4 regions of the Paenibacillus sp. FSL E2-8871 genome follow, and region 3 is predicted to be linked to each of the others. Evidence: riboswitches for the same ligand, from Rfam matches in the RefSeq annotation. Region 3 holds a riboswitch; each other region holds the start of a gene.
The links. Region 3 has a riboswitch for cyclic di-GMP ahead of NYE25_RS24230 (transglutaminase-like domain-containing protein). Riboswitches for the same ligand answer to the same signal wherever they lie in the genome.
Positions count from the first base shown of each region.

Region 1 (5,828 bases), 900 kb from region 3:
GCCAATTGTCTCCGGCAACACCTTCAGTCGATTATGGCCTAAATCCAACATTCTTAGGTGAACTAAACGACCGATATTCTCGGATAACCGCTCGACGTCATTACCTGCATAATTTAGTACCTCTAATTCATCATGAAGGAAGAGTTGATCGGGAATCTCTTTAATATGGTTGTTGTACATGCTCAGTTCTAGTAGAGGATTGCTCTCAAACACGATCTCTGGCGTTTCTGTAATTCCTTTTCCGTCAAAATTATATCTCATGGAAGGTTCTCCTTTGTTATTGGTTTTGGCATCGTTACGATAGAATATAACAGGATGATGATTTATTATCTGTATGTTGGCATACAAAACTATGGTGTGTTTTAGAAAGGAATAATGAGATGGAAGCTTCTTTTTGGACTGGCATTCGCTTTTTTCAGGGTTTACCCTCGGAGGAGATCAAGGCGGTCTCAAGATTATTCACTTATAAGGCATATTCCAAGGGGACTCTAGTGTTTACAGAATCAGATCCGGGGGAACATGCCTACATTATCTATTCGGGGATTATAAGGGTGTACGCTACCACGAAAGGGAAAGAGCATACCGTAGATCTTTTTGGAAAAGGCGATTTCTTTGGCGATCTGGAAGTGATCCATCCCTCCAATATAAGAGTGCTGTCTGCGGTGGCTATGAATGATACTGTATTATTTGTGATTAAACGTGAGCCTTTTGAGCAGATGCTTGCCGATTACCCGTTGATTAAGGAACAATTGATGCTGCTGCAAATGGACCGTTTATTTTTATCGAATCGGTTATTACATGAAATGAAATTTCATGATGCGAGAGCGCGTGCGATATTTACGCTAAGAAGACTATACCAAAGATTCGGAGTAGAGGAGCAAGGCAAACAGAGGATTGATCTTCGATTGACCCATCAGCAGTTCGCGGATATGATCGGAACGTTAAGGGAGACGGCTACCCTTGTGCTTAAAGATCTGCAAGAGCAAAAGATTATTGATATTCAACATCAGCAGATCACCGTGTTAGACCCGACGTATTTACTAGAGTATACGGATTTCGATTGAGAAGAGCAGTTCCGGGATCTTTTTCAGAGAATTGATTGTTAAAGGGGTTATGAATGTGGCATGTAATCATTGTGTAGTAAGAGAACTGAGTTTTGAAATCAAGGCTCATGGTGAGCTTAATCTAAGGATTTTACCTGAGGTTATTCATCACTTGAGTAGAAGTAATACGATACATAAGGTAGAAGAAAATGTGATTACGATTAAGGAGGCTGGGGTGCGGGATTTTCTAGATTTCTGTAATGACCATATGGAGTCGGAGCAGGTTGAATTCCGTATAGATGACCAAACATGGAGACCTCTATCCGAATTACCCACTGTACTTGATATGGAGTGGATTGATGAGGTTATAACTAAGGGTTTAGTTACTTGTCACTTCCAACCGATTGTGAACGTACGGGAAGATATTTTTGCATACGAGCTCCTATCCAGATTTAAAAAAGAAGATGGGTCCCGTATCTATCCTAATGAGATTTTTGCGGCGGCACGAAATCGTGGGCGTTTATATGCTTTAGACCGGTTATGTAGAATGACTGCTGTAAAATATGCTGCACCCTTAAATAAAAAAACCTTTATTAATTTTATCCCAACGTCGATCTACGCGCCAGAGTTCTGCTTAAGATCAACCGTTGAACTGGCCAATCAATTAGGCGTCGATCCCTCTCTTTTTGTCTTTGAAGTTGTTGAGACGGAGAAAGTGGATGATCTCGCTCATTTGAAAGCTATTTTGACATATTACAAGGATCGGGGATTTGAATACGCTTTAGATGATGTTGGCGAGGGCTTCAGCACGATCGAGATGTTGTTGGAGCTTAAACCCCATTACATGAAGCTGGATATGAAATATGTTCAGGGTGTGTCCAGCGATCTGAACAAACAGAAAATAGCTAAACAATTTTTAGAAAAAGCTTTAGAAATCCAATCCGTTCCTTTAGCAGAAGGTGTGGAGTTTAGAGGGGACTTTGAATGGCTTAAGCAGAGTGGTTATCAGTTGTTTCAGGGATATTTATTTGGAAAGCCTGATCCTATTCCCAAACAGTGATCCTAATGAGTATAACTCCGTCTAGAGGATGAGGTGAATTTCAGGTCAGAGTCTGAGTACAGCCAACCCCCGGGGTTGTATAATTAAGGTAATTGAGAAGGGGGACGGGATGGATATGAAATGGCATAAGTACATCACACGCTGGGCGGATTCTAGAGGGTTAGGTGGACGAGAAATTGATTATCAATGGCCGTCTCCATCATTTCCGGTGGTAAGTATTCGCAGCAATTTGGGTCGATACTCAGGTCAGGGGTATGGTCACGGAAGCAAGCCACAAGTGAAGACAGCTGTTGGATTAATTGCCATTGGAGATATAGCTGTTGGCCTGATTTCCATAGGTGCGATAAGCGTAGGGGTTCTATCCGTGGGTGCAATATCACTAGGAATGTGGTTAGCCCTTGGAGCGATAGCAATTAGCTGGCTTGGCTTCGCAGCTGGGGCGATTGCCATTGCAGGAGTGGCTGTAGGAGCGATCGCGATAGCCGAAAAAGCGTTGGGAGCTGTTGCCATAGGTGATACGGCATTTGGGGCGGTAGCCATAGGACGAATTGCTGGGGGAGCAGTAGCTATTGGCCAATGGGCATATGGTCTAATCGCAGTTGGCGAGCATGGCTTCGGATTAATTCCCATCACGGGCGATGTGTGGAATTGGTTCCGGCGTTTGTTTGGTGCGGGGAGTTAAGTAGACCTCCAGTCCTAAAGTGTCCTCTCTCTTCCGGGATAGTCGATAAATAATATCTATCACGATAGAAAAAGTAATTGCAATTACCTATTCGGATTTCATACCAATTAATCATGCGATCAGATGTAGCGTTATGTTACTCTTTGTAATGTATTCGAAACTTCATAGGCAAACCTATGGAAATGTAGGGACGCAAAGCTATAGGGACTAAGGTTATCATAACTATTGTCAGCCAGCTGCCAAAGAGTGTATTACGCTTTTTGTTAAAGTTTAATAAAAATTAAGTCTTAGTTTTTATGCGACTTTATACGCAATCAAGCTACTCTTTTGGGGTAGTTTTTTTTGTGCCTATTTTTAGGCACGGAAGAGATTCATATTACATCTGGGGGGTAGAAAAGATGAAAAAAATGATTGCGATCGCTACATCGGCAGCCATGTTAGCTAGTTTTTCGAGTGAGGCAGGTTATGCTTTAGCAAGTGATGTAAGCAAGGTAAGTGTAGTGAACACTGTAGTACAAAGCAAGGCTGACCTATTCAGCAATGCGTCAGTTATTCCTTTTGATCTGTACGGCAAGGCTATCCTAAGCGCTTATAATGATGTTTTTAGAATGAATCCTGCGAATATTAAATCCATTACCAATAACGGTGGCAACTACTCAGGTTCACCTATAGCTAAGGCTATGGATGGCGATATGAGTACGCATTGGGAAACGGGCAAACCGAACAGTTCAACGTTTACGAATGAGGTTGTCTTTGTTTTCAATGAGTCCACTGAATTAAATAGAATCGTATACGCTGCAAGACAATCCAGTGCAAAGGGGAAGGGGTTTGCTCAGGAATTTGATATTTATGGCTCAACTACGGATGCAGGCGATTATACGCTAGTATCCTCTGGAGAATATAAAGGCGGAGCAGGTGACGTAGTAGAGATTCAGTTTGCACCTACAGCCTTCAAGAGACTTAAATTTGTCTTCAAAAAAGCTAACCAAGATTGGGCGAGTGCAGCTGAGTTTTCTTTTTACAAAGAAGATACCGTATCCGCTAAAATGAAAAATTTATTTACAGATGATACCTTGAGTCAAGTTAGCGCAGCATTTAATACGGTGGAGAAATTAACGGCTTTAGAACAAGACGTGCAGTCACATCCACTGTACGCGCAGTTTCAAGCAGATATAGAGAATGCAAAAGTACTTCTGGAGAACCATCAAATAGAGGCAACAGCGGCTAAGGTTTCGAAGCTAAAAGGCTATGGTACAGCATACGAAAATGCCTATAGCGAAGCTTATAGAATGCCCAACTCAAACGTATCAAAAGTAACGGTGAACGGTGGGAGCTATCCAGGTACGAAACCGGAATACATGCTCGATGACCAGCCGAATACACACTGGGAAACGAACAAAAACAATGATGACAGCTTCACGAATGAAGTCGTGTTTGAATTAGCGCAAGCGAAAGTACTAGATAGATTGGCTTTTCTGGCTAGAGATAATCGTAAAGGCTTCCCAGAGGCTTTTGAAATTTATGCATCAGAAACAAGTAAGGGAGAGACCTTCCAGCTCGTATCTAGCGGAACCGCGACTAGTACGAATGACTTTCTGGAGTTTAAATTCGAACCTACAAAGTTTAAAAGATTGAAATTCAAGTTCACAAAAGCCAATATCAACAGACCCTTTGCAGCTGAATTTAGATTTTATACAGAGGATAAAGTAAGTGAAGCTGTAAATGGTATTTTCACAGATGGCACGATGAGTGCGGTTGTTCCTGCTTATAATAGCGCCAATGCAATCAATGAATTAGAAGAAGCGGCAAAAGTACATCCGCTCTATCCAATCCTGAAAGATTCTTTGGATTTAGCTATGAAGCTAGTGAATGGTGAAGTTCAAACCGAAGGCACCATCATTGAGGCGGAACAACGTGGAGATATGAAAAAGCATGCGCAGGAAAACCTGAGAATTGGTTTCGGTACGAACAACCAGCCTACAGGTCTCGTTGCAATGCCTGGAGATACGATCAACATTTATGTGGACGCAGCTTCTAGCGATAAACTACCTTCTTTAGTCTTTTCTCAACAAGAGGCGGCTTGGAATGTTTGGGCTAGAGGTGTGCAGTTGCGTCCAGGTAAGAACATTATAACCGTTCCTGAATTTGCTACGAATAGTTATTATGCACATGAAGTGACTAAGGGCGGTACAGTGTATATCGTCAATCCATATACAGCAGAGGAACAAGGTAAAGCACCTATGATCCGGTTCGAGGGGCTTACCAAGATCCCTATGATGACCAGGACTACAGATCCTGAACAATTTAAAGCCTTCTTAACCACCTATAAACAAAAATTAGATGAAGATAAGGCAGCGCATCCGAATGTTCAAGATCGCGAGCTCATCGATGTGGTGGAAATGGTCAGCGATCATGTTATTTTCACAGGAACTGCGACAGAAGCTTATAACAAGTTTATTACGCAAGAAAATGATCCGCTGGGTACCGTAACCGGCTATGATACTTGGATGAAGACGATCTTTGACTTCTATGGCTTGGATGGCAGTAGTGTGATTCATGATGCCAAGCTAATTCGTGAGAACATCCGATTGATGCAGCCTTATGGTGCGATGTATGCAGCGGGAGATCATACAGGGATACAAATTGGGACCGTAGGGACGATGTTAGGTGATTTTAACAAAGTCTATCCAGGCTGGGGATTGAATCATGAAATAGGGCATCGCTTGGCGATGGGTGAACGAGAATATGGTGAAGTAACCAATAATATGGTGTCTGTGCTGATGTCAGTCTATGCGGACTCGATGGATACTCGTATTCCTTTTGAAAGTGATATTTATAAATATGTAATCGAAGAAAATAAAGTGGTTATGAATCAGCAGGGCTTATTTGCACAGCTCGGTGCCTATTGGCAGTTAGAATTGGCGCATCCGGGTTACTGGACAGAACTGACCAAGCTGTACCGCGAGCGGAAGGTCTCTCTTACGAACGGCGACAATTCCAAGCAGCAGTATTTGGTGGAGTTCTCCTCTGAAGTGCTGGGGTT
Region 1 is NZ_JBBOBV010000001.1:4,455,996-4,461,823, reverse strand. Features, by position in the region: gene NYE25_RS20215 (leucine-rich repeat domain-containing protein) at 1-261, opposite strand, end outside; gene NYE25_RS20210 (Crp/Fnr family transcriptional regulator) at 381-1,064, shown strand; gene NYE25_RS20205 (EAL domain-containing protein) at 1,114-2,103, shown strand; gene NYE25_RS20200 (hypothetical protein) at 2,213-2,785, shown strand; cyclic di-GMP riboswitch class I at 2,943-3,029, shown strand; gene NYE25_RS20195 (NPCBM/NEW2 domain-containing protein) at 3,184-5,828, shown strand, end outside.
Region 1: linked by a shared signal. The riboswitch ahead of NYE25_RS20195 (NPCBM/NEW2 domain-containing protein) and the one ahead of NYE25_RS24230 (transglutaminase-like domain-containing protein) in region 3 are both predicted to bind cyclic di-GMP.

Region 2 (5,828 bases), 170 kb from region 3:
TACGGATGGGCATATGGTTCGAAGAGTGATAAATTAAGAAATCGAAAAATCGCATTAGCTGTAACTGCCGGAGGAAGTGCAAAAGACTTTAGTGAAGAAGGTAAACTCGGCTACGGGCTTGACCGTATTTTATCTCCCTTTGACACGACTTTTTTGTACTGCAACGCTGATTATCGTTCCTTCTATGCCATTTATGGCACGGAATCTGAGACGGTAGGAAGTACGGATTACTTAAAGAAATTGGATATCAGTTCGCAAGGCTATGTTGAATTTATCGAAAATATGTAATTAGAATTGAAACAAAAAGCAGCATTTTCATTAATGGAAATGCTGCTTTTGTCATAAGTTGTCGTTAAATCGTAAAAGGTATGGTTATCTCTTGCGCGGCTGGAACGAAGTTTTTCTCTCCCCAAGTGCACATCATATCCAGCACCGGAATAAGCGATTGGCCCTTCTCGGTCAAGGAATACTCAACTTTAGGGGGAATCTGGGGGAATTCCTCGCGCCTGACGAGACAGTCGGCTTCCAGTTCTTTCAACATAACGCTTAACGTCTTAAAAGGTATTGTGCCGATACCCCGTTGCAGTTCATTGAACCGCACGATCTTGTTTTCAGAGAGATAGTAGAGAATAGTCATTTTATATTTACCACTAATGATAGACAAGGTGTAGCCAAAGCTAGTGTCCTTCTGCTGAATGCCAGGTGGTATACAGATTTCATCACTCATGGGCTAGTACCCTCCTTCAGAAAATATTCAACGAAAAGGCAAACGCCTGTTGTCGCTCCGTACTCAGGTCCCGACTTTATTATGTTTTCAACCTGCTATCAAGTCATCCTGCGAGCAACGAACTCACTATATCATTTTGAAACGATTAGTTCAAAGCACTCGTGGCTAACTATCAATCGGATAGCCTAAGCTACGAATTGAAGTTTTTTAATGTAATTTTCATGTGAGCATCATCTTATTTTCAGGTTCAAGGTATATATTGAAGACACCAAACACCCCCCAGTGTTTTGTGGTATAAATCTCTCAGGTCTTGCCAACTCCCATGGTAAGGCCTATTTTTTTGTTCGCTAATTAAATGGGGGAGGGGGGCAGCTTCTTCGCTACTTCACTTAATCTGATACTGCTCTTCATAGCTCTTAAAAGATGAAATATCCAGACCGAGATATCTGCGCATATGAATGGCAGCTTGGGCAGCGACAATGTCGTTTAACAGCAGCATTCGTTCATGGTAGCCACGACATATAAATTTGGCTTCTATCCCCGTGTTAAGTCTGTTCTGCTCATAAACCTTGATTCCCCGTTTTCTCATCTCTGAACGAACATCTCTTAGATCTGTTGTAGCAACTGCTGCGGCTGTTTCAAGAACCTCCAGATAGGGGGTGGGTGTTCGTAAATGTGCAGATAGAATGGCGGAGTCCCGTTCGAAAGCTGATAAAATCATCGGAAGCAATAAATAAGATTTCACCAGCATGTTGTCCCTGCTTTCAGCTCTATTCATGAATCTCATCACCTCTAATAGGAACGTATATTCGTATTCTACCCCGATATTCCAAAAATAATCAATGGTATTTCTAAACAGCTAGTCCAATGTGATTTAATTCACAACTAAATTAGAAAGAATAAAATATATTAAAATTGTAATAATAAAAAATAATGTTTCAGACTTATATAAAGGGAGAATTAGGATGAATGAGGAAGGAAGTCTCCGCCGTGGAATGGTATTTGGTTTGATTCTAAGTATTCCATTATGGATATCGATATTAGGTTGGATAAAGTTACTTTAAAATTAAAGGAAAACCTTTGTGTGAAGCGCCTTTAGGCGCTTTTTTTTGTGCTTGCTTACGCGTATGAATATCAAAAGGAATTGATTGACAATTGTGGGGATGGAGCGCTAAACTATTATTAGTTCAAAAGTATTAAAAGTCATAGACGATTATTTAATAGGATGCTTAAAATGCTAGTTCTAATCTGCAAGTCAATACATATATTATCATGATAATAGCAAACCGCCTGAAAGGGTGGGACGCAAAGTCCAGGAGTCTAAAGTGTCTTAAATGCGCTATGACCGTCCGACTGCCATGAGAAGGGAATTCCACTTCTTTTTTGGCGGTCTTTTTTGTTGTTAGGTCCTTTAGAGTTTCTGGTAATTATTCTGATTGAATATAAATCATAGATTTAGGAGGTGTGCTTTTTGAAAAGAAGAATGAAACCGCTGCTAGCACTAATATTAGCGGGGATTTTGACAGTAGGTAGTGGTCTTTCTGGAGGTCACTTGGTAAATGCGGCTGGGGAGGTGCTTCCCTATACTCCTACACCTGTGTTAGGTATTGCAGGGAATTTTAATACTTTTATTTTTGGCGATTTCAAACAATCTAATGATCAGGTTCATGGGCGCCTTGCGGCCAAAGGTAATATTACTTTGCAGAATTACGGCGTATCCAAGGATAATCCAGGTGGAGATGTTCTTATTGCTGGTAATGACATCAGTTTTACTAATGGGACTGTTCATGGAGCATCCGTTTATGGTGGTGTTTTTTCCAGCAACGGTGTAGATCTTAAAGAACCAGCGAGAAAAGGGACTCCTATTGATTTTGATGCTGAAGAGCAATTTCTTATTGGACGTTCTAATGAATTCTCTTCGCTTGCTACAATAGGAACTTTCAAAAAGGAATATGGGAAAATAACGATTGATGCTCCGGAACCATTTAACGTTCTTAATCTTAGTGCTGCCGATTTCGCTGGTGCTAATGGCTTACAGTTTAATATTGCAAATAGCGCCACAGTTATCATTAACGTTAGCGGAAGTTCAGTTAACATTCCAAGCTTTCAAATCTGGGGAGGTAGCCCTAACAAGGTATTATTTAATTTTTATGAAGCTAGCACTGTTGACATTGGAAGTTTAACAATAGAAGGAACTATCCTAGCTCCGCTTGCAAAAGTAACTTATAATTCCGGTGAACTGCATGGGACGCTGATTGCAAAGGGATTTGCTGGTGGGGTGCAGATGCATTGGTATCCATATGGAGGGGAAGAACCACCTCCAACGCCAACGCCGACCGTGACGCCAACACCAACGCCGACCGTGACGCCAACACCGACGCCGACCGTGACCCCAACACTGACACCAACCGTGACGCCAACACCAACGCCGACCGTGACGCCAACACCGACGCCGACCGTGACCCCAACACCGACACCAACCGTGACGCCAACACCAACGCCGACCGTGACGCCAACGCCAACGCCGACCGTGACGCCAACACCAACGCCGACCGTGACGCCAACACCGACGCCGACCGTGACACCAACACCGACGCCGACCGTGACGCCTACGCCGTGCGTGACACCGACACCGAAGCCAACACACACACCAAAGCCAACACCGACACCGAAGCCGACACACACACCAAAGCCAACACCGACACCGAAGCCAACGCACACACCAAAGCCAACACACACACCAAAACCAACACCAACGCCGATCGTGACGCCAACACCAACGCCGATCGTGACGCCAACACCAACGCCGATCGTGACGCCAACACCAACGCCGATCGTGACGCCAACACCAACGCCGACCGTGACGCCAACACCAACGCCGACCGTGACGCCAACACCAACGCCGATCGTGACGCCAACACCAACGCCGACCGTGACGCCAACACCAACGCCGACCGTGACGCCAACACCAACGCCGACCGTGACGCCAACACCAACGCCGATCGTGACGCCAACACCAACGCCGACCGTGACGCCAACACCAACGCCGACCGTGACGCCAACACCGACGCCGACCGTGACGCCAACACCAACGCCGACCGTGACGCCAACACCAACGCCGACTCCGTCGCCGGAAGTAACGCCAACACCGACACCATCGTCGGAAGTGACGCCAACACCGACATCGTCGTCGGAAGTAACGCCGACACCGACACCTTCATCAGAAGTGACGCCAACACCGACGCCAACGCCGGAGCCTCCGGTGTTCCCGACACCAACACCATCATTTGTAATTGGTACTATCATTGTTAATGATGATCCTGTGCCGCTGGGCCCTGTAGCTTCGTCGACTCCAGCACCAGTACCAACACCAACACCGTCGAGCAACACAGAGGTACTTGTTGATGATGATGAGATTCCATTAGGACCAGTATTGACAGTAACACCAACGCCGTCACCAGAGGATATTGCTGTAGTGGATGATACAATCCCGCTAGGTAATCCACCTGTGGATGAACTTCCAAAAACGGGAGAATCAAGTTCAGTCCCTTATTATGTAACTGGTCTAGGTTTTGCACTTATTGGATTGCTAATGAGAAATAGATTCTCGAGCAAGAAATAATAAACGGTGATTGTAGCTTGAACACAAGTTATACCATGAATAGTAAAGCCGCTTTCGGGACATATTCCGATGGCGGTTTTCTTTTGTTATGATTGTTATATTTTGGCGCTTCTAAGTAGATGTTATACTGATTTACAACGGATATGAAGAAAGGACGGGGAAGATGAATTGGTATGGTTCTTCATTAGCGCTGTCATCGTCATAGGAGCTCTGATCTATGCGGGCTTTTTCTTTTATGGAATTGCTATTAAACGAGCACCGAAGGAATTCCTGAGTAATAATCGTGATTTGAAGGTTGATCCCCCGGTTGCCGGGGCTTCTTGGGGTGAGGGGAAGGATTGGATCTCCAGTCAGAGCTTTGAGAATGTGGAGATTACATCTGAGGACGGGCTACAATTAAGAGGGTACTTGCTCCTTTCGGATCGTGCTGAAGGTCGTACAGCGATTCTAGCTCATGGTTATTCTGGAAAAGGGAAGGATATGGGGGCGTACGCCAAAATCTATTACGAGAGACTGGGCTTTAATATTCTGATTCCCGATGCCAGGGGACATGGGGAAAGCGCTGGGAATTATATTGGTTTTGGATGGCATGAGCGCAAGGATTATTTGCAGTGGAGTGAATATATAATAGAAAAGACTGGGCCCAGTGCTCAAGTTGTGCTTCATGGGGTCTCTATGGGTGGTGCTACAGTGCTAATGACCTCAGGTGAAAATCTCCCACCGCAGGTCAAAGCTATTGTCTCGGACTGCGCTTACAGCTCAGTTAAAGCACAATTAGCCTACCAACTACGGCGTATGTATCGCTTGCCAAGTTTCCCTTTTATTCAAAGTGCGAGTCTAATTACTCGTTTGAAAGCAGGGTATGGGTTTAGTGAAGCGTCTGCCTTGAAACAGGTGAGGAAGGCGAAGGTGCCGATTCTTTTTATTCATGGGGATGCCGATAATTTTGTACCATATAGTATGATGAATGAATTGTATGAGGCATGTCAGAGTCCCAAAGAGAAGTTCGTAGTGCCGCAAGCAGGGCATGGGTTAGCTTATGATATGGATAAGACGGGGTATATAAACGTAGTAACAGCTTTTGTGAATCAGTATGTAAATTAGATGCCCTGAACGTAGACAGCGCCCGATATCCGCTAGGTAGCGGTTATCGGGCGCCTATATTTTTCCACACATGGCATGTGTCCTTATGTAAGGTTCGTACAGCCATGCTTTTTCGTTATATTCATCCCCCGCCGTTCGTGAGTAACGGGTGTCTTAATTCCTTGTTATTTCCAGCAGCCGTGTGGCGAGAATAATCCTTCCAATACGACAAAAGCCCTACCTCTCTTTTGCCCTTGCGGCTCCATTGACCGCGCCAGTGTGAATCGGAATGCTATATTTCGAATTTAGTCTCATAAAAAGGAAAGTTTCTGCAAGAAAACATGAAGCCTCTGTGTCCAAATTGCCGAAGTGTAAAATAGTCGGCCTGACATCTTC
Region 2 is NZ_JBBOBV010000001.1:5,185,519-5,191,346, forward strand. Features, by position in the region: gene NYE25_RS23440 (NAD(P)H-dependent oxidoreductase) at 1-288, shown strand, start outside; gene NYE25_RS23445 (winged helix-turn-helix transcriptional regulator) at 353-727, opposite strand; gene NYE25_RS23450 (hypothetical protein) at 1,113-1,505, opposite strand; cyclic di-GMP riboswitch class I at 1,998-2,088, shown strand; gene NYE25_RS23455 (choice-of-anchor A family protein) at 2,199-4,349, shown strand; gene NYE25_RS23460 (alpha/beta hydrolase) at 4,518-5,453, shown strand.
Region 2: linked by a shared signal. The riboswitch ahead of NYE25_RS23455 (choice-of-anchor A family protein) and the one ahead of NYE25_RS24230 (transglutaminase-like domain-containing protein) in region 3 are both predicted to bind cyclic di-GMP.

Region 3 (5,828 bases):
ACGGAAGTCGTGATCGTTCGGCCCAGATGATTCGGGAGATCAGTGATCGGGATGAATGCGTCAAGCTAATTGACTTCTCGCGTAATTTCGGACATCAGGTAGCAATTACAGCTGGCATGGACTATGCCGAAGGTCAAGCGGTTGTTGTTATTGATGCTGACCTTCAAGATCCACCGGAGGTCATTTTGCAAATGATCGAGAAGTGGAAAGAGGGTTATGACGTTGTGTATGCGAAGCGGCTGAAGCGCCGTGGAGAAACGATGTTCAAAAAGGTAACGGCCAAGATCTTTTATCGATTGCTCAGCAGCATGACAAGTGTAGACATTCCCACGGACACAGGTGATTTCCGTCTTATTGATCGTAAGGTATGTGATGTCTTGCGAGGTCTCAAGGAAAAAAATCGGTATGTCAGAGGTTTAGTGAGCTGGGTCGGCTTCAAGCAGACGATGGTGGAATATGAGCGGGAAGAACGATTTGCAGGAGAAACTAAGTATCCTCTTAAGAAAATGATTCGTTTTGCGCTGGATGGGATCACTTCCTTTTCGCATAAGCCACTTAAGATTGCTACGTATGTCGGATTCTTTCTTTCCTTCTCCAGCTTTCTCTATTTATTCTTCGTATTGTTTCAAAGAATCTTTTTCACCTCATGGACGGTTCCAGGTTGGGCTTCCATTGTAGGGGTCAATTTGCTCTTTAACGGTATCGTTCTGATGCTGCTAGGTGTAATCGGTGAGTATATTGGACGGATTTATGACGAGTCTAAGGATAGACCGTTGTATATTGTCAGTGAGACCATAGGATATCGTAACGAAGAAGAAGTGGATCGCCGGAAGGATTACAAAGATGTCAGATAAGAACTTTCGGACTGCTTTCATACAGTTTCTCAAATTTAATGCTGTAGGTCTGGTAAATACCCTCATTGATTTCGTAATCTTCACATTACTGAACTCACTTGGGATGGTATATGCGTTGGCACAGGTGATTTCTTATAGTGCAGGGACAGCGAACAGCTTTATTTTGAATAAAAAAGTAACCTTCAAGGATCGTGATCGTGGTAATAAAGAGGGTTTTGATAAGACGCAGTTGCTGAAGTTTATCGTACTGAATCTGGTAGTACTCGGAATATCGCTGTTGCTAATGCATCTGTTGACTGACAAACTAGGCATTCAAGTGTTGATCTCTAAGGTATTAGTAACGTTTGTGACGGTGATCATTAACTTCTTCGGAAGTCGTAAATGGGTATTCTAAAGTTCAGTAGAACCAATCTACGGAGGTGAAAATCATGCGTAAATTCTCGTATGTGCTCATACTGGCGGGGATCCTTATCATGCTCTATCCAAAAGCTAACGAATGGTATAACGACTGGCAGCAGGATAAGCTATTAGAATCAGCTGAACTGAGCACCAGTGAAAGTACTCCACCACCTGATCTAAAGAGCAGATATGCCGAGGTCACTCAGCTACTAGCGGAGGAATCAGCTTTAGATGCACAAGCACAGCCGCAAGAAACAGAAAAGCCGGAACCGGAAATTGAAGTGGGTGGCAAAGTTATCGCATTAATTGAGATCGATAAGATCAATCTGAAGCTACCTGTATTAGAAGGGGCTACTAAAGCGAATATGAAGCATGCTGCGGCCCATATGAAAGAAACAACTCCAATAGGAGAAATAGGGAACGCCGCAATAGCTGCACATAGAGCTAGAACTACGGGCAGATTGTTTAACAGGCTGAATGAGGTTGTGATTGGGGATACGATTACGGTAAAGACTAGCGATCAGACTTATAATTACGAGGTTTATGATATTTCTGTTGTACTTCCTAGTGATGTGTCTGTTCTAGACGGGAATAACAAAGATAAAATTCTTACTCTAATTACGTGTGACCCACTAGTAGATCCTACACATCGTTTGATTGTTCATGCCAAGCTTTCCTAATCGTTGACGAGAAATAACAAGAAAACTCAAATACAGAGAAATAACTATAAAATAATAGTAAATCTAGCAATTTTGTTCTTGTTTACGAGGATAAATATGGTAGTATAAGACTATAAAAGCTAAACACGATAAACGGCAAACCTATCGAAAGGTAGGGACGCAAAGCTAAAGGGCCTTCCCGAAAGGATGGCAGCCAGTTACCGAATGAAGAGGCTTTTTTTGTTTTTATAAAATATATAAGAATCTTAGATTCATATTTCTACTTGGACTGATTCTGTTAATTTGTCTAGTGAAATTAGAACAGATAGAGCTTATACGATAACGGCAAACCTATCGAAAGGTAGGGACGCAAAGCTAAAGGGCCTTCCCGAAAGGATGGCAGCCAGCTACCGAAAGGGGTTTTATCCGTGAAAAAGGTTTATTTTATGATGGTGGCGCTGTTCGTACTGATTACTGCGGTTCCGGTAAGCACAGCTCAAGCCGCAAGTGTAGATGCAAGCTGGTTGATTACATCGAAAGTGGCTCAAGGTGTTATTGGAATTAACTATGATATTCCGAAAGATAAAAGAATCAAACTCATGATCACTAAAGACAACAGCAGCTATACATATAACTTATATGCTTCTGGACAAGCTGAGGACTTCCCTTTACAACAAGGTAATGGTACTTATAAGGTTTCTGTTCTTGAGAACACAACCGGCAATAAATACAAAGCGTTATATTCCGAAGTAGTAGACGTAACCATGAGTGACTCGAATTCCGTATATTTGGGCTCCGTACAGAATGTGAAATGGAGTTCTTCTGATAAAGCGATCCTTAAGGCCAAAGAGCTTACAAAAGGCAAAACAACAGATGAAGAGAAAGTTAAGGCAATCTATAACTATGTAGTTGCTAATGTACAATACGATTATTCTCTTGCTAATAACGTAACAACAGATTACATTCCGAACATTAACAACACTTTGAATACTAAAAAAGGAATCTGCTATGACTATGCTTCTCTTTTTGCCGCAATGCTGCGTAGTGTAGATGTGCCTGCTAAATTGGTGATGGGGAATACTAGCTACGTTACGCAATACCATGCATGGAATGAAGTGTTGATGGATGGGAAATGGGTTACTATTGATACAACGGTAGATGCATCGTCAGCGAAGAATAAGAAGAATACGGATTTTATTAAGGCTTCAAGTAAGTATACTGCAGCAAAATACTATTAATTTGCATCGCTAGATTCATAACTCTATTAAATAAACAACTAGCTTAATAATTAAGCTAGTTGTTTATTTTTCTATTAGGGGTTGCTTTTCTATGAATAGATAGGTTATTATAGTTAAGCGTTGTTAGACAGCGTACAGGCAATGTTTGAGAGAGTTATATAAACGGATTTCGAAAAATAAAGCTTGCATTACTGAGAATAACATGATATATTATAAGAGTTGCTGCTGAGACATTAAACGGCGCCAACGAGAACTTGATCTTTGAAAACTGAACAACGAGTGAGTAGGAAATCACGAAAGTGAAATCCAAAATTAGAGAATTAATTTTCTCGTCAGATGTTTCAAAATGAGCATATCGCTCTTTTCAATACTAATTGGAGAGTTTGATCCTGGCTCAGGACGAACGCTGGCGGCGTGCCTAATACATGCAAGTCGAGCGGAGTTATTTTGAAAGCTTGCTTTCAAAATAACTTAGCGGCGGACGGGTGAGTAACACGTAGGCAACCTGCCCCTTAGACTGGGATAACTACCGGAAACGGTAGCTAATACCGGATAATTTCTTTTTTCTCCTGAAGAAAGAATGAAAGACGGAGCAATCTGTCACTGAGGGATGGGCCTGCGGCGCATTAGCTAGTTGGTGGGGTAACGGCCCACCAAGGCGACGATGCGTAGCCGACCTGAGAGGGTGAACGGCCACACTGGGACTGAGACACGGCCCAGACTCCTACGGGAGGCAGCAGTAGGGAATCTTCCGCAATGGACGAAAGTCTGACGGAGCAACGCCGCGTGAGTGATGAAGGTTTTCGGATCGTAAAGCTCTGTTGCCAGGGAAGAACGTCCGGTAGAGTAACTGCTATCGGAGTGACGGTACCTGAGAAGAAAGCCCCGGCTAACTACGTGCCAGCAGCCGCGGTAATACGTAGGGGGCAAGCGTTGTCCGGAATTATTGGGCGTAAAGCGCGCGCAGGCGGTCATTTAAGTCTGGTGTTTAAACCTTGGGCTCAACCTGAGGTCGCACTGGAAACTGGGTGACTTGAGTACAGAAGAGGAAAGTGGAATTCCACGTGTAGCGGTGAAATGCGTAGATATGTGGAGGAACACCAGTGGCGAAGGCGACTTTCTGGGCTGTAACTGACGCTGAGGCGCGAAAGCGTGGGGAGCAAACAGGATTAGATACCCTGGTAGTCCACGCCGTAAACGATGAGTGCTAGGTGTTAGGGGTTTCGATACCCTTGGTGCCGAAGTTAACACAGTAAGCACTCCGCCTGGGGAGTACGGTCGCAAGACTGAAACTCAAAGGAATTGACGGGGACCCGCACAAGCAGTGGAGTATGTGGTTTAATTCGAAGCAACGCGAAGAACCTTACCAGGTCTTGACATCCCTCTGAATCCACTAGAGATAGTGGCGGCCTTCGGGACAGAGGAGACAGGTGGTGCATGGTTGTCGTCAGCTCGTGTCGTGAGATGTTGGGTTAAGTCCCGCAACGAGCGCAACCCTTAACTTTAGTTGCCAGCAAGTAATGTTGGGCACTCTAGAGTGACTGCCGGTGACAAACCGGAGGAAGGTGGGGATGACGTCAAATCATCATGCCCCTTATGACCTGGGCTACACACGTACTACAATGGCCGGTACAACGGGAAGCGAAACCGCGAGGTGAAGCCAATCCCATCAAAGCCGGTCTCAGTTCGGATTGCAGGCTGCAACTCGCCTGCATGAAGTCGGAATTGCTAGTAATCGCGGATCAGCATGCCGCGGTGAATACGTTCCCGGGTCTTGTACACACCGCCCGTCACACCACGAGAGTTTACAACACCCGAAGTCGGTGGGGTAACCCGCAAGGGAGCCAGCCGCCGAAGGTGGGGTAGATGATTGGGGTGAAGTCGTAACAAGGTAGCCGTATCGGAAGGTGCGGCTGGATCACCTCCTTTCTATGGAGAATCGTCTTCTGCAATGAAGACATTCAAATCGGAAGTTAAACTTCCAAATCTCAGGTTTAGGCCTGTTACTCACTCGTTGCTCAGTTTTGAGAGTTTAAGCTCTCAGTAAGACTTGATCCTTGAAAACTGGATACCGAAACGAATTTGCGTTTTAGAACATCTTTTAGCAACTTGTGCAAACAAGTAAATGTTATTAGTGAGATGATTCCAAAGAGAATGTCATTGTATGATATTTTCCTGCGGAAAAATCAAGGTTAAGCTAATAAGAGCACACGGAGGATGCCTAGGCGCCAGGAGCCGACGAAGGACGTGGCGAACAACGAAACTGCCTCGGGGAGCTGTAAGCAAGCTTTGATCCGGGGGTGTCCGAATGGGGAAACCCAGCTGTGGTAATTCGCAGTTACTCATCTCTGAACACATAGGAGATGTAGAGGCAGACCAGGGGAACTGAAACATCTAAGTACCCTGAGGAAGAGAAAACAATAGTGATTCCGTCAGTAGCGGCGAGCGAACGCGGAACAGCCTAAACCTAAGAGCTTGCTCTTAGGGGTTGTGGGACGTCTCACATGGAGTTACAAAGGAATATGGTAGGTGAAGAGGTCTGGAAAGGCCCGCGATAGAGGTAAAAGCCCTGTAACCTAAACTGTGTTCTCTCCGAGACGGATCCCGAGTAGTGCGGGGCACGTGAAACCCCGTATGAATCCAGCAGGACCATCTGCTAAGGCTAAATACTACCTGGC
Region 3 is NZ_JBBOBV010000001.1:5,358,836-5,364,663, forward strand. Features, by position in the region: gene NYE25_RS24215 (glycosyltransferase family 2 protein) at 1-854, shown strand, start outside; gene NYE25_RS24220 (GtrA family protein) at 844-1,248, shown strand; gene NYE25_RS24225 (class D sortase) at 1,283-1,933, shown strand; cyclic di-GMP riboswitch class I at 2,058-2,138, shown strand; cyclic di-GMP riboswitch class I at 2,247-2,327, shown strand; gene NYE25_RS24230 (transglutaminase-like domain-containing protein) at 2,341-3,150, shown strand; rRNA gene NYE25_RS24235 (16S ribosomal RNA) at 3,522-5,079, shown strand; rRNA gene NYE25_RS24240 (23S ribosomal RNA) at 5,341-5,828, shown strand, end outside.

Region 4 (5,828 bases), 370 kb from region 3:
CTTTCAGCATCAAGAAGTGGAGGATCTGCTTAAGGCTATTTATGAGGTAGAGTCCTACGCTTGGGATATCGATCAAATTATGGAGCATGCACGTAAATTCGATGAGCAGGCGTTTATGGTTAAGTTCAAGCAGTATGTTGAGCAGGCCTACGTCAATTTTCTAAAAGGAGGATGATTGTATGAAGCTGACAGTAATCGGTACTGGGTATGTGGGTCTTGTATCTGGCGTGTGCTTTGCACTGGGCGGACATCATGTCATCTGTGTGGATAAGGACGAGGAAAAGATTAAGAAACTGAAACAGATGGAATCGCCCATCTATGAGCCGGGAATCGAGGAACTGATTGAACTGAATCTTCGTGAGGAACGGTTATCTTTTTCTGCAGATCTTCAGGATTCGGTGCGGCATTCAGATATTATCATTCTTGCTGTAGGTACGCCATCGCTGCCTAATGGTGAAGCTGACTTAACCTACATTGAGGGTGCAGCTGCTGAAATCGCTAAAGCGATGGACGGGCACAAAATTATAATGACTAAATCTACAGTTCCCGTAGGGACAAATGAGAAAATCTCCAAAATGCTCTCTAAGTTTACCCATCATTCTTTTGATATCGTGTCTGCTCCCGAGTTTTTACGTGAAGGGTCAGCGATTCGCGATACCCTCCATCCCGACAGAATTGTCATTGGTCTTGATAATCCAGAGCTGGAACCAACCATGCGCGAGCTTCATAAGGGTTTCACAGAAAATGTATTTGTAACAGATATACGCAGTGCTGAAATGATCAAATATGCTTCAAATGCATTTTTGGCCACGAAGATCTCCTTCATTAATGAGATTGCCAATATTTGTGAAAAAGTGGGAGCTGATGTAACCGAGGTAGCACAAGGAATGGGTATGGACCAAAGAATCGGGTCATCCTTCCTGCAGGCTGGTATCGGTTATGGAGGCTCCTGTTTCCCGAAAGACACTAATGCACTCATTCAAATTGCGGGCAACGTCGATTACGAATTCAAATTATTGAAATCTGTAGTCGAAGTGAACAAGGGACAACGGTTTATGATCATCTCCAAGCTGCATGAATCACTTGGCAGCCTGCGCGGTTCGACGATTGGGATATGGGGGCTTGCCTTTAAGCCTAATACCGATGATGTCCGCGAAGCTCCAGCCAGAGAGATTGTTGAGGCACTGGTGGCTGAAGGGGCAACAGTCAAACTATATGATCCAATCGCAGCTACAAATTTCAGGCAGCAATATGATCATCCGCAGCTTCGCTGGTGCAATCTGCCAGAGGAAGCGGCTGAGGGCAGCGACGCCGTATGCCTCCTGACTGATTGGAGCCTACTCAAGGAGATTGATCTGCATCAGCTGGCGAAAAGCATGCGTAATGGGGTATTGATCGATGGACGCAACGTGTATTCCAAGGAGCAAATTGAGGGTACCGGACTCGTTTATCATTCTGTCGGCCGCCCGCAGATGGGTGGATTGAGCGGTTATTCTGCTAGTGTGGCTGGAGCGGTTTAATCTATATATATTGAACTTGAGATTTTTGTGTTAAGTGTCAGTCGCAACTGCGGTGAATGTTTGGACTTCCAGCCGCTGTTGTTTCCAGATTTCTTGATTTATACCGCTTAATAGCGGATGAAATCCGGAAAAGCTTATGCTTACGAAGTGAGCTTTCCTACGGAAAGCTTTTAGGCGGACGCTATCGCTCCTCCAGTTCCAAAATTCTTCTCCGCCACTTCGTTCCCTTATCTTAAGTTTCTAAGCAATTTATATAGTTAGTGTACTCTGATTGTTTATCGCAACAGCAGTAGCAGTAGCACTTATAGTTGTCATCGTCTTTGTCTCCGTGGTGGCAACTAGTCTTGCTCTTTTAGTTGCAGTTGTTCTTGCAGTTGCTGCTGCCTCCCCCGGAGCAGAAGCGAGTCTTTAGAAAAACGTGCTTGCTTCTGGCTGGTACAGCCCGGTGCGCACGGATCAGTGTTAAAAAGTAGTTGGTTAGGTTAAGAACGGAAAGGGAATTTGGAACTGTAGAAACGGAGTGTTCGCCTTTATCCTCGGATTTCTACCGCTAGAAGCGGTTCAATAAGGAAATCTGAGGATAACAGCGATCGGAAGTCCAAAATCCCTTGAAGTGGTTCATACCTAACAAAGTTTGTAAGTGCATCCATTCCAACGACCACCAAACGGAAGACATAGGTTTTGATATCAATTCAAGGAGGGTTCATTCTATGAAAATGGTACTTCTATCAGGCGGTTCAGGTAAACGGTTATGGCCGTTGTCCAACGACTCACGTTCAAAGCAATTTCTAAAGGTACTTGAAAGCCCTCAAGGTGAACCAGAATCCATGGTACAACGTGTCTGGAGACAGCTGGAGGAAGCAGGGATGGCAGAATCATCTTATCTGGCCACCGGCCGCAGCCAAGTAGAAATGATACAAAGCCAACTGGGAAGTCATGTGCCGATTATCGTTGAACCGGAGCGTCGGGATACTTTTCCGGCTATCGCCTTAACAGCTACCTATCTTTATTCAGTGGCAGGTGTTTCTCCAGCGGAGACGGTAGCAATATTGCCTGTTGACCCTTATGTAGAAGCATCCTTTTTTGATACCATAGCTATGCTTGAGGGGACCATGCTGGAAAGTGGAGCAAATCTGGCCCTAATGGGTGTTGTTCCTGAACATGCCTCAGAGAAATACGGATATATTATTCCTACCACCGAAGAGGCGGGGGGAAATGGTTTTATGAAGGTGAGTCACTTTCAAGAGAAACCAGACCGTATACAAGCAGAACAGCTCATCGAGCAAAATGCATTGTGGAATTGTGGAGTGTTTGCCTTCCGCTTAGGGTACTTGTTAGATATTTTGCAGCGTAAAGGGTTGCCTTTAGGATATGAAGAATTGCAGAAGCAGTATAAGCTATTGTCTTCCATCAGCTTTGATTATGAAGTGGTGGAGAAAGAAGAACATATTGTGGTGCAGCCGTATGATGGATTCTGGAAGGATCTTGGAACGTGGAATACGCTGACAGAGGAAATGAGCAGCAAGCATGTAGGAAAAGGTTTTGTAACGGCGGATTCTGAGGGGACTTGCTTGATTAATGAGCTGGATATTCCGATTACGGTAATTGGTGCGAAGGATCTGATCATTGCGGCTAGCCCGGATGGGATTCTAGTTACCCATAAAGCTGAGAGCCCACGGATTAAAGAAGTGCTGAAGACCTTTGAACAAAGACCGATGTACGAGGAACGCCGCTGGGGCCATTACAAAGTTATTGATTATGTGAAATATGATGAAGGCAATGAAGTGCTGACCAAACGGATTTTTATATCCGAGGGGAATAATATCAGCTATCAATTACATCGCAAGCGTAGTGAAATTTGGACAATCGTCAGCGGCGAAGCAAGTATTGTGCTGAATGAGAAAAAACATAATGTGAAGGCTGGGGACGTGGTACGTATACCGGAAGGAACGAAGCACGCGATCCTTGCTTTGACGGATGTCGAGTTTATAGAGGTACAAACGGGTTCTGAATTAGTAGAAGAAGATAACATTCGTATTACTTTAGACTGGAATGATATAGAACTACAACAATTCATTTCATAGGTCTAACCTATCTATTTAACCAATCCAAAATTTCTTGAAACAGGTAAATTGACTCAATTATCAAAAAAAGTCATAAAAACACTAAATATATCATTAATTGTCGTCGATACTTACGGTAAGAGAGATTATTTCTCTTAAATTGAAAAGGCAAACCTATCGAAAGGTAGGGACGCAAAGCTATAGGGCCTTCGAAAGAGTGGCAGCCTGGCTACCGAAAGGGAGATTATTTTGAAAGCTTACCGTACGTATCGATTATTTGGCGCATTTCTGTCACTCGTCTTGTTTCTGACTGCACTTCCGCTTACTGTTGGAATTTCGCCGTCTGTTGTCATAGCTGCTTCAAATTCTGGAACGCCAGTTACCCCAGGAGCCTCACCTGAAGCCGTAAAGCTGCTTAACTATTTTTACTCGATCTCAGGAAAAGGTATTATTGCTGGTCAACATGACTATTTAGAAAGTCCAGATGAAATTAACAATATGCTGAAGGGAACCAGCGGACAATATGCCGCTCTTCACGGTTATGAACTGGGCGCGATCAGCGGTCAGTCAGAAGGAACGATGGCCTGGCAGCGTCAAAATGTGGTGAACAGCGCCATCAACTGGAATAAAGCGGGCGGGATCGTAGCTATGACTTTTCATGCTAACCTGCCGGGCACCTCTTATGGCTGGGATAATGTGAAAAAAACACTTAGTCAGAATGAGTTCGATAGTTACGTTACACCGGGTACCAAGCAATATAACAATCTGATCGCTGAACTTGATAAGGTGGCAGTCTCCCTAAAAAGCTTGCGCGATGCCAATGTTCCGGTGCTTTGGAGACCCTATCATGAAATGAACGGGAACTGGTTCTGGTGGGGGAAGAAAAATAACTTTTCTAAACTTTGGAATATTATGTATGACCGTTTTGTTAACGTTCATAAATTAAATAATTTGTTATGGGTATGGAGTCCGAATGCTCCCAATGTTTGGTCAGATCCTTATGCGCTAACTTATCCAGGTGCTGATAAAGTAGATATTCTGGCAGCAGATATATACGAAAATGATTACCAGCAAAAATACTATGACAGCTTGTTGAGTCTAGCCGCAGGCAAACCGATTGCGATCGGGGAGAATGGTGAAATGCCTAATCTGGAGAAGCTTCAGCAATCACAAAGTAAATGGACGTATATGATGAGCTGGGGAAAAATGCTTTACGAGAATAACAGTGCAGATACAATCAAAACATTTATGAATAGCAACTATACCCTGACCAGAGATAAATTAAATACTGGTCTGGCACCGACACCTAGCGCTGCACCAGCGCCGGCACCTCCCGAAGAAGAGGGGGAGGCAGCCATTCCTCTTGCGAAGGGGCTTGCAGGAGAATATTACAACAACATACAGCTATCGGGAACAGCAGCTCTTACTAGAACTGATGCAATTATCGATTTCAATTGGCGGCAAGGATCGCCGGATGCCGCCCTCGGGATTGATCGTTTCTCCATACGTTGGAGCGGTAAAATTAAGCCATTATATGATGAGCAATATACATTTTACACTACCTCAGATGATGGCATCCGTGTGTGGGTGAATGGGCAATCCGTGATTGATAGTTGGACTAAGCAAAGTGGTACTGAGCGTAAGGGTAGTATAACGCTGAAGGCTGGTCAGCTATACGATATCAAGGTGGAGTATTACGAAAATGAAGGCGATGCGAGAGTCCGCTTGATGTGGGAAAGTGCTAGTCAAGCTAAAGAGACAGTTCCAGCAAGTGCACTTTATCTTCCGGATGTCTCCTGATTGATGAAAATTACAGGTCGATCCTTAGTGGCTCTGCGTTATTGCAGAGCTACTAAGCTATAGTCCTCATTAGGTCAGAAGACGATTGTCCGATAACAGGTATGTTTATTTAGCACCTGTGGAGGCAGTACAGCTACCGAAAGGAGGATTTATTTGCGTAAATATTATAAGCAAAACAGATTGTTGTTTACTATATTACCGGTGTTTATTATTTTTTCCTTGCTGCCTTGGGGAGAGGTTAAGGGTCTTCCGAAGGCTATGAGTGTTTCTTCCGCTCTTCCTCCGGCTATACCAAGCAATCCATCAGCTTCTGAAGAAGCCAAGCAACTGCTGAGTAATTTGGTGAATCTACGTGGCAAAGGAATCCTGTCTGGCCAGCATGATTATCTAGAAAGTCCAGATGAACTGGTTCATAAGCTGAAGAATACATCGGGACAAAATGCCG
Region 4 is NZ_JBBOBV010000001.1:5,726,182-5,732,009, forward strand. Features, by position in the region: gene NYE25_RS25725 (glycosyltransferase) at 1-175, shown strand, start outside; gene NYE25_RS25730 (UDP-glucose dehydrogenase family protein) at 180-1,520, shown strand; gene NYE25_RS25735 (sugar phosphate nucleotidyltransferase) at 2,231-3,604, shown strand; cyclic di-GMP riboswitch class I at 3,741-3,820, shown strand; gene NYE25_RS25740 (glycosyl hydrolase) at 3,833-5,383, shown strand; gene NYE25_RS25745 (glycosyl hydrolase) at 5,537-5,828, shown strand, end outside.
Region 4: linked by a shared signal. The riboswitch ahead of NYE25_RS25740 (glycosyl hydrolase) and the one ahead of NYE25_RS24230 (transglutaminase-like domain-containing protein) in region 3 are both predicted to bind cyclic di-GMP.